DNA from 4 places in the Glutamicibacter protophormiae genome. Region 4 is predicted to be linked to each of the others. Evidence: riboswitches for the same ligand, from Rfam matches in the RefSeq annotation. Region 4 holds a riboswitch; each other region holds the start of a gene.
The links. Region 4 has a riboswitch for thiamine pyrophosphate ahead of JQN66_RS01510 (3-oxoacyl-ACP reductase). Riboswitches for the same ligand answer to the same signal wherever they lie in the genome.
Positions count from the first base shown of each region.

Region 1: linked by a shared signal. The riboswitch ahead of thiO (glycine oxidase ThiO) and the one ahead of JQN66_RS01510 (3-oxoacyl-ACP reductase) in region 4 are both predicted to bind thiamine pyrophosphate.
Region 2: linked by a shared signal. The riboswitch ahead of thiM (hydroxyethylthiazole kinase) and the one ahead of JQN66_RS01510 (3-oxoacyl-ACP reductase) in region 4 are both predicted to bind thiamine pyrophosphate.
Region 3: linked by a shared signal. The riboswitch ahead of JQN66_RS13050 (ECF transporter S component) and the one ahead of JQN66_RS01510 (3-oxoacyl-ACP reductase) in region 4 are both predicted to bind thiamine pyrophosphate.

Region 1 is NZ_CP069806.1:2,463,939-2,466,128, forward strand. Features, by position in the region: gene thiO (glycine oxidase ThiO) at 1-763, opposite strand, end outside; TPP riboswitch at 751-855, opposite strand; gene JQN66_RS11435 (Fe-S cluster assembly protein HesB) at 1,082-1,378, shown strand; gene JQN66_RS11440 (OsmC family protein) at 1,565-1,996, opposite strand; gene JQN66_RS11445 (GNAT family N-acetyltransferase) at 2,001-2,190, opposite strand, start outside.
Region 2 is NZ_CP069806.1:58,065-60,254, reverse strand. Features, by position in the region: gene JQN66_RS00310 (hypothetical protein) at 1-604, shown strand, start outside; gene JQN66_RS00305 (GntR family transcriptional regulator) at 601-966, shown strand; TPP riboswitch at 1,004-1,098, shown strand; gene thiM (hydroxyethylthiazole kinase) at 1,088-1,882, shown strand; gene thiE (thiamine phosphate synthase) at 1,875-2,190, shown strand, end outside.
Region 3 is NZ_CP069806.1:2,787,231-2,789,420, reverse strand. Features, by position in the region: gene JQN66_RS13070 (Na+/H+ antiporter subunit E) at 1-186, shown strand, start outside; gene JQN66_RS13065 (MrpF/PhaF family protein) at 183-449, shown strand; gene mnhG (monovalent cation/H(+) antiporter subunit G) at 449-856, shown strand; gene JQN66_RS13055 (DUF4235 domain-containing protein) at 928-1,179, opposite strand; TPP riboswitch at 1,254-1,372, shown strand; gene JQN66_RS13050 (ECF transporter S component) at 1,438-2,058, shown strand; gene JQN66_RS13045 (ATP-binding cassette domain-containing protein) at 2,055-2,190, shown strand, end outside.
Region 4 is NZ_CP069806.1:304,097-306,286, reverse strand. Features, by position in the region: gene JQN66_RS01510 (3-oxoacyl-ACP reductase) at 1-809, opposite strand, end outside; gene JQN66_RS01515 (NtaA/DmoA family FMN-dependent monooxygenase) at 1-3, opposite strand, end outside; TPP riboswitch at 871-964, opposite strand; gene JQN66_RS01505 (hypothetical protein) at 1,030-1,632, opposite strand; gene JQN66_RS01500 (hypothetical protein) at 1,637-2,190, opposite strand, start outside.

The DNA of each region.
Region 1 (2,190 bases), 1.7 Mb from region 4:
CGCGCGGCACCAGGTACACCGGGTCGCGGTGCACGATCCCGCGCACGGTGTGCTGCAGCAGCGGCGGTCCGGAGGGGCCCTGCAGCCGGAAGATGTCCCCGTACACCGGGCGCAGCGGCAGCCGCGGCGCCCCGGCAACGGCGCCCAGGCCCGCGGCGAGCACCACCTGGTCCGCCTCGATGATCCGGCCGCTGCCGGTGCGCACCGCGCGGGTGGCCCCGGCGCGCTGCAGCAGCTCGACGGCGGGTTCGCGGACCAGGTGCGCGTCCAGGTGCCCGGCCAGGATCCGAACCACCGAGCGCGGGTCGATCTGGTGGTCGCCGGCGCAGCGCACGGCGCCGGCGATGTTGCTGGCCAGCGCCGGTTCCAGCCGGCGGGCGGCGCTGGGCAGCAGCACTTCGGCGCCGAATCCCAGATTGGTCTGCAGCTGCACCAGCTCGTGCAGGGCATCGCGGTCGGCCGGTTCGGAGGCCACCACGAGGGTCGCGTTCCGCAGGTAGTCCGGGCGCAGGCTGGTGGCCTGTTCGATGCGTTCCACGAACTGCGGGTAGCGCTGGTTGGAGGCGCCGAGCAGTTCGTGCAGGATTCCCTGGCCCCAGGTGGTTTCGGCGGCCGGGGCGAGCATCCCGGCGGCGGCGCGGCTGGCGCCCTGCCCGGGATCCGGGTCGATGACGGTGACCTCGCTACCGCGCGAGAGCAGTTCGAAGGCGGTGGACAGGCCGATGATTCCGGCCCCGATGATGGCGACGTGCAACGACGGCACTTCCTTCCTACGGCGGCATGACCCGCATCAGGTGTGGCGGTCGGCTCGGTGCCCTCTCAGCCTGGTCGGTTCAGGCTCCCGCGGAGTTGAAGCGATTATAGGCACGACCCGCGGCGCAAAAGCCAGCCCGGCGCGTCCTTGCGCGTCATCTTCGCGCGCGATGGTCCCTGATCCGCGCAATGCACGGGGCTTTCCACGGCGCCGGGTGGGTAAATCCTCAAAGATCCATCAGTTTGTTTGCCCCGGGCCCGAAGGGTGCGGAAGTGTGGCGTGAAGGCGCCCGGAACCGGGCGGCACCGCAACCGGAAGGAGAACACAGTGCTGACACTGACCGATCAGGCCGATGCGATCGTGACCTCGCTGGTCACCAACCAGACGGAGGAGAACGAGGCGGGGCTTCGCATCCAGCCCGCCGACGCGGCCGAGGGCCAGCCCACCGCGCGTTTTGCCGTGCGCGTGGTTGACGGCCCGCAGCCGGCGGACCAGGTGATCCAGGGCGAGGGCAGCCCCGTCTTCCTCGACGAGCTGGTCACCGACGCCCTGGACGACAAGGTGCTCGACGCCAACGTGGATGCCGAAGGCACCATCACCTTCCAGGTCCTGGCCCAGCGTTAGGCTTCCGCCGCGCCCCGGGGCACGAGCTCCGGCGGCCCGGCCGCGAACGCGCCACTGCCCGGGCGGCGCTCGTCCGGTTCGGTCCACCCGGATCCGTACCACGAGCCGCTGCACCGGGCAGTGGCGTGTTGACTATGTTCTTATGCTCCGGCGCCTGGCCGGTTTCCCGCCGCGGCGGGAGGTTCGCTAGTCAGCGATCTCGCTGGTGACCTTGGCCCCCAGCTCGACGGTGCGCGAGACCGTGCAGTACTTGTCGTGGGAGAGCTTCACGATGCGCTCGACCATGCCGGCGGCCTTGCGGCCCTCGTCGGTGTCCGGGAACTTCAGGTCGAAGGACATCTTGATGTCCTCCATGCGTCCGGCGCCCTCCTCGCTCAGCTTGTAGCCGCTGGCGGCCACCTCGAACTTCTCCGGCTCGCTGCGGCGCGTGGTGGCCACGTCGACGTCGATGGCCGAGCACCCGGCGATGGCCGCCAGCAGCAGCTCCACCGGGGTCAGCAGCCCTTCGCCCTGGCCGAATTCCAGGCTGGCACCGGTTTCGCCGCTGGTTGCCCGGTACTTCTTGGACTCGACTCGCTCGACTTTGACTTCACGCAGATCACGGGTGTTTTCGCTCATGGATCTATCGTGACACGTCCGACGCGGAAATGTGGACATGGCGAAGCCGGATCCGGGCCAGCGGATCGGCCTGCTCCGCCGCCTTCTCAATCTCGAAGCCATGGTCAAGGAAGAACGTGAGGGTATTCGCATTCTGGCCGTTGATCTGGATGGTGGTGGCAGGGCACAACGTCAGGATGTCCTTAAGCAGCGCG
Region 2 (2,190 bases), 250 kb from region 4:
GGTCGCCGTCGGATGGCCGATGCTGCCGAGCTCCGAGACGCAGGAAATGCCAACCGCCGAGCGCGCCACCGCCATCCTGCTCCTCCTCGCGGGCGCGGCGCTGTTCTACCTACTGGTCAACGCCGCCTACCTGGCGTACATGGCCTTCTGGACCCGAGCGGTGGCGCGATTGCCCAAACCCGCCGCTCGCCTGCCGCTATGGACCTACGTTGTCGCCGGACTCCTGATGGCGGCCAGCCTGTACTTCCTGCTCTTTCCTCCGCTGGCGCTGCTGTGGGGATTTGTCCCACCGAACCGGTGGATCATCGTCGGGCTGGCCGCTGCGCTGCTCGCCGCGCATGCAGGATTCGTCCTGCTGGTCCGTTCCGTGGCGCTTCCGTGGCAAGTGGGAGGCGAGGTGGAAACCTGGTATCGGCAGGTGCTGGAATTCCGCTCGATGCGTGTGGTCACCGGAGCACTCGTCGCCATGCCGCTCATGGGATACGGGTTATTCGAAGGATTCGGCCTGTTCGGGCTGCTGATCTTCTGCGCCCCGGCGGTGCTGGCACTGCCGCGCCCGCAGGGCTCGATGCTTCCGGAAACCAGCGACGCAGGGCTTCGATGAGCGCCCAGATCACCGTGGACCTGGACTCGGCGCTTCCGCCCTACGAACAGATCCGGGCCCAGGTGGCCTCGCTGATATCGCTGGGAGAGCTGGCGGCCGGGAGCAAGCTGCCCACGGTGCGTGCGCTGGCCACCGATCTGGGGGTGGCGGCGGGCACCGTGGCCCGCGCCTACAAGGAACTGGAGGCCGAAGGCCTGATCTCCTCGCGCCGCCGGGCGGGCACCGTGGTCAACCAGCTGCCCGGGCAGCAGCCGCTGGACGAGGACCTCATTCGGGCCGTGGACCGGGTCTGGGAACTGGCAGCGGAGCTGGGGGTGGACGCGGCGACGATAAAGGCGCTGGTGGAGCGCCGGGCTCGTTAAGAATTTGTCCTCGCGCGGTTATCTGCGTACCCTCGGGATCAGTGACACGGGGTGTCGGAGAAGCCGACTGAGATGAGACCCGTTGAACCTGAACTAGGTCAAGCTAGCGGAGGGATGTCGCATGACTCTGCCTATTGTTGCCCGCAATTACCGGGAACAATCCCCCTTGGTGTTCTGCCTGACGAACACCGTGGTTACCAATTTCACCGCCAACGTGCTGCTGGCTTCCGGCGCGGCCCCGGCCATGACGGACCTGCCCGGGGAAGCCGGGCCGTTCGCCGCGGCCGCCTCGGCCATGCTGGTCAATCTGGGCACGCCCACCACCGAACAGCTGCGTGCCATGGAAGAAGCCGTCGAGTCGGCGAGCGCCGCAGGCACCCCCTGGGTGCTTGACCCGGTGGCCGTCGGTGCGCTGCCGGTGCGCACCGAATTCGCCCAGCGCATCGTTGCCCGGCGCCCCACGCTGATCCGCGGCAACGCCTCGGAAATTATGGCGCTGGCCGGCTGGGAATCCTCCGGCCGAGGTGTGGACTCGCTGGACAGCGTGCAGGAAGCCATCGCCGCCGGGCGCGAGCTGGCAGTGAAATACGGTTCGGTGGTCGCGATCTCCGGCGAGGCGGATGCTGTCATCGACGCGCAGCGCACCGTGCTGGTGCACACCAACGGCATCGGCCTGACCCGCATCACCGGCGGCGGCTGCGCCCTGGGCGCGGTATGCGCAGGCATGCTCGCGGTGCACGAGGACCCGTTCGAAGCCGCCGTGGCGGCCCACGGATACTACGGCCTGGCCGCCGAAAAGGCGCTGGCCGCCAGCTCCGGGCCGGGCAGCTTTGCCGTGGCCTTCCTTGATTCCCTGGCGGCCGTCGAGCCCGCCGCACTTGAGAGCCTGAACTGTGAGGAGACGACCCATGCGTGAACTCGGAGCCTACCTGGTGGCCAACACCGACAGCTGCACCCCGCACAGCACCCTTGAGGTGATCGAAGCAGCCGTGGCCGGCGGAATCCAGTGGATCCAGCTGCGCGCCAAGGAGGAAAGCGCGCGCGAGTTCTTCGAGCTGACGCTCGCCGCCGCGAAGCTGACCGAAGGCAAGGCCGAGCTGCTGGTCAACGACCGCATCGACGTGTTCCTGGCCGCGCGCGCCGCGGGGGCCGCGGTGACCGGCATCCACATCGGGCAGAAGGATGTGCCGGTGCATCTGGCCCGCCAGCTGCTCGGCGAGGGCA
Region 3 (2,190 bases), 1.3 Mb from region 4:
CGCAGCTCCTCGACCCTGTACCTGCACTACATCGACGTCGACTCCGCACGGGAGGTCGAGAAGGCGCGGGAGAACATCCGCGACATCGAACGCCGCCTGATCATGGCGATCGGCAGCCAGGACGAGTACGAAGCCATCAAAAACGAATGCAGTCCCAGGGTGAGAAGGAAGAAGGAGCAGCCATGATCGAAGTTGTCATCTGGATCTGCGGCAGCCTGCTGGCCTTGGGCGGCATCGCCTGCCTGATCCGCGTCGTCAAGGGCCCCTCGATCCTGGACCGGGTGCTGGCGTTGGATGTGATGCTGCTGATTATTTCCGCAGCCCTGTGCCTGGAGATGGCGCTGAACCGGCACACCGACTACCTGTTGTTCGTGGTGGCCGCCTGCACCCTCGGATTCATCGGATCGGTGACCGTCTCGCGCTACGTGTCGGATCAGAGGAATGCGTAATGGAGCTTTTCCTCGACATCCTCGTTGCGGTCCTGCTGATCCTCGGATGCCTGATGTCCCTGATCGCGGGCATCGGCCTGCTGACCTTCCCCGACATGCTCACCCGCATGCACGCGGCCACCAAACCCCAGGTGCTCGGCTTCCTGCTGATCTTCGCCGGGCTGGCCATCCACCTGCGCAACTGGACCATCGTCCCGGTGCTGATCCTGGCGTGGGCCATGCAGCTGCTGACCGCTCCGGTGTCCGCCCACATGATCGGACGTTCGGGCTACCGCACCAAGCACGCGGCCAAGGACACCCTGTTCTCCGACGAGCTGCGCCAAGTTGTGGACAAGGTGAGCTCCGGGTCGGCCACCGGCGCCATTCCGGTCGTCGACAGGCAAGACCCCGGGCCGGACGGAAAATAGCCTTCCCGCAACGAACGGCGGCGGGCCATCACCCCGCTGGGGAATGGCCCGCCGCCGTTGCGCCGGGGGTTCTACTTGGTGAACTTGGCGATGGCCTTGGTGGCGCCGCGATCGGCCAGCACCTGGATGACTGCCGCGACCACGGCTGAGAAGACGGCGAAGGTCAGCGCCTGGCGCATGGAGGCCTCGGCTGCTTCCTCGCTGCCCTTGCGCGGGGCGGTGCTGCCGGTGAAACCCTTCCAGAGCTGGTCGACCAGTTTGCTGCCGACGAAGCCCGCACCCAGGGAAATACCGGTGGCGATGAGCTTTTGTACTGTGTTCATGTGGACCTCACGTTCAACGTTGCGACTTGTCGTTCCGTTGCCAGCTTACCTGCGGTATGGTGGGTGGGCAGCAATTATTCCGACAGGGGAGCGTCAGGCCGTTCGCGGCAAAAGACGCTGAGAGTGCGATAGATCGCAGACCCTCGAACCTGCCCCGGCTAGTACCGGCGAAGGAAGTCGAGCATCTCGGATGCGGACCGGCGTCTGATGGCGCCCTTAATCCGTTCATCCCCCCTCCTGTATCAAGGAGGACATCTTATGAGTACATCCCGCACGACGCAGCGCAGCACCTGGCGCGTAGTCGACATCGTCATCGCCTCGGTGATCGCCGTCGCCTCCGGCGTGGTCTTCTGGGCCTGGTCCGCCAGCTACGGCCTGTTTTCGCTGGCCTTCACCGCCTTCCCGCCCGGCACCGCCCTGCTGACCGGCCTGTGGCTGTTCCCGGCGGTGCTCGGCGCACTGATCATCCGCAAGCCAGGCGCGGCCCTGTTCTGCGAAGTGCTGGCCGCGGTTGTCGAAGCACTGCTGGGCACGCACTGGGGCATGCCGGTGCTGATTTCCGGGCTGGTCCAGGGCCTCGGCGCCGAGCTGGTGTTCGCGCTGTTCCGCTACCGCAACTGGAACCTGCCGGTGGCGCTGCTGGCGGGTCTGGGATCGGGCCTGTTCGCCGGCCTCAGCGAAGCCTACGTGGTGGGCAGCGTGGCCGAATACACCGAGGCCATGAAGCTGTTCCACGTGGGTGCCACCGCCTTCTCCGGCCTGGTGGTCGCCGGCCTGCTGTCCTGGTGGATCACCCGGGCACTGGCCCGCACCGGCGCGCTGAGCAACCTCGCCAGCCGCCGCGCGCACCTGGAGCCGGCGTTCGCGGTGCGAAAATGAGCGCCGCCGCCAACGGGCGTACGGCCCCGTTGACCCGGCAGGGAGTGCAGATCAGCGCCCGCAGGTTCACCTGGCAGCATGCGGAGCGCGCGCGCCCGGCCATTGCCGGGCTGGACGTGCACATCCCCGCGG
Region 4 (2,190 bases):
CATCCCTTGACCAGTCCGCCGTCGACGATCAGGTTCTGCCCGGTCACCCCGCGCGAAAGCGGCGAGGCGAAGAACAGCACCGCGTCGGCGAGCTCGGCCGGGGAGGTCACCCGGCGCAGCGGGGTGCCGGAGGCGATCAGGTCGAAGACCTCCGCCGGGGTGGCCGCCGAGGCATCGGTGGTGCGCAGCAGGCCGCCGGAAACCATGTTGACGTTGATTCCCTCCGGGCCCAGGTCGTCGGCGAAGGTGCGGGTCAGCGACAGCAGCGCCGCCTTGGCGGCGGTGTAGTCGTGGTACGGGACCACGGGGTGCTGGAACAGGTTGGTGCCGATGTTGATGATGCGCCCGAAGCCGGCCTGGCGCATGCCCGGCAGCGCCGCCTGGATTGCACCGACGGGTGCGAGCACGGAGCCGGTGAACTGGGCGGTGAGTTCTTCGGCGGACAGCTCGTCCGCCTTGGAGCGGGCATCCCCGTTGAAGGAGAAGTCAACCAGGGCGTTGTTGACCAGGGTGGTGACTGGTCGTCCGAAATGCTCGGTCGCCGCGGCAACCAGCGCCTTCAACGCGTCGGCGTCGCGCACGTCGGCCTGCAAGACCAGCGCCTGCCCGGGGAAGGCATCGGCCAGTTCCTCGGCCGCCTGGAAGGAGCTGTTGTAATTGATCACGACCTGCGCCCCGGCCTTCAGAAAAGCGGTGCTGATGGCGGCGCCCAGTCCGCGCGCTCCGCCGGTGACCAGCACCAGCTGGTCCTTGAGAGGAAGGGAAGAGTTTGCCGACGTTGCGGCGTCGATTGCTGTGCGTGCGTTCATGGTGCTCGAACTCCTTGAAGATGTGTCAAGGCGAACGGGACCCCGGGATGGATGCGTGGCATCGAGGTATCCAGGACATTCCCTTCGCCAGTGCTAACTGGATCAGGTTCGACGGGTTTTATCTCAGCCGCTCGGCGGCACCCCGTGTCACTATGTCCCATTAGTACCACAGGCCGTCTCGGACGACCCAACACAAGTCTCTTCCGGGAGTTTCGGGATGCTACTGGATCACTTGGTATTCGTAGCTAGCTCGGGTTTCAGGTTGCGGAACCTGCTCGATGACCATGCTCTGGATTAGCTTCCGGTCGATCTCGAACTCGGCCACGTTGTGGGGTTTCGTGCACGTGTGGGAATGCTCCAGCAATGTCGTTGCCCCGTCCCGGACAGTCAGGTCGACCTGGCCCGTTCCGGTGCAGGCATATTTGATCAAATACGGCCCGGGCAAGTCCACCTCAACAGATGTTGTGTCCGGGGCCAGGGTTCCGCCCTGTTGGTACTTGAATCCCGCCGCGGCCCAGGCAACCAGCCCGTGATATCCACGTTGGTCGAGTTCTCCTTGCCAGAAACCCATGCTTTCTTCGCTCCCGGCCGTTGAATGCAACCCGACTACTGCAAGATACATCAGCGGGGGAAAGGTCATCGCGGCCTCTTGTTGTTCGAGCTTCTCCTCCGACGACAGCTCCGCGATGGGCTGCCGGTATTGAATGTTGTCCGATCCCAGGTTGGAAAATTCGCGATCTACCGGGCTCAATTCGGAGACCGGAGTCGTGCAGGACGTGAGCGCCAGAACCGCGGCACCGAGTAGAGGCATCATCTTCCTCATCCAGTCACCCGTCATTTCTCCGGTACAGATTGACCTCGAAAGAGCCGACCGTTTCAGGTTCTCCAGAAACTAAAATGGTGTAGCCCTGGGCGGCCCGGTCAATTTCAAACACACCTTCAGTTGTTTTCGCGGGGATACCGCAGTTCAACGGGATCTCGTTTGAAGGCAAGACATCCGGATCCATAGCCTCGCTGTCGAGAAATACCTGCAAAGTTGCGAGTCCGACTCCCCAACACCCGAATTCCACAACGTAGGTTCCCGCATCTTGCGCGTCAGCGCCCATGGACATCGATTCGTTGACAGATACTGGCTGGCCGTTTTCATCCGTGTAGGTCGTTACGCGGAAGAAACCGGCCGTTCCCATCAGCAGTTCATCGGCGTTCTCACGAGAATCCGGATCCCCGAAGATCGGCGCAGGTCGCAGAACCTGCGTTTGCAGCTCCGAGAATATCGGAATGCCTTCTTGGTAGTACTTCGCGTACGGATCTTCATCGTGGTCTTGTTGCTCGGCATCCCATGCTGTTCCGTTTCCTCCACCTTGCTGTTCATCGGTTTCAA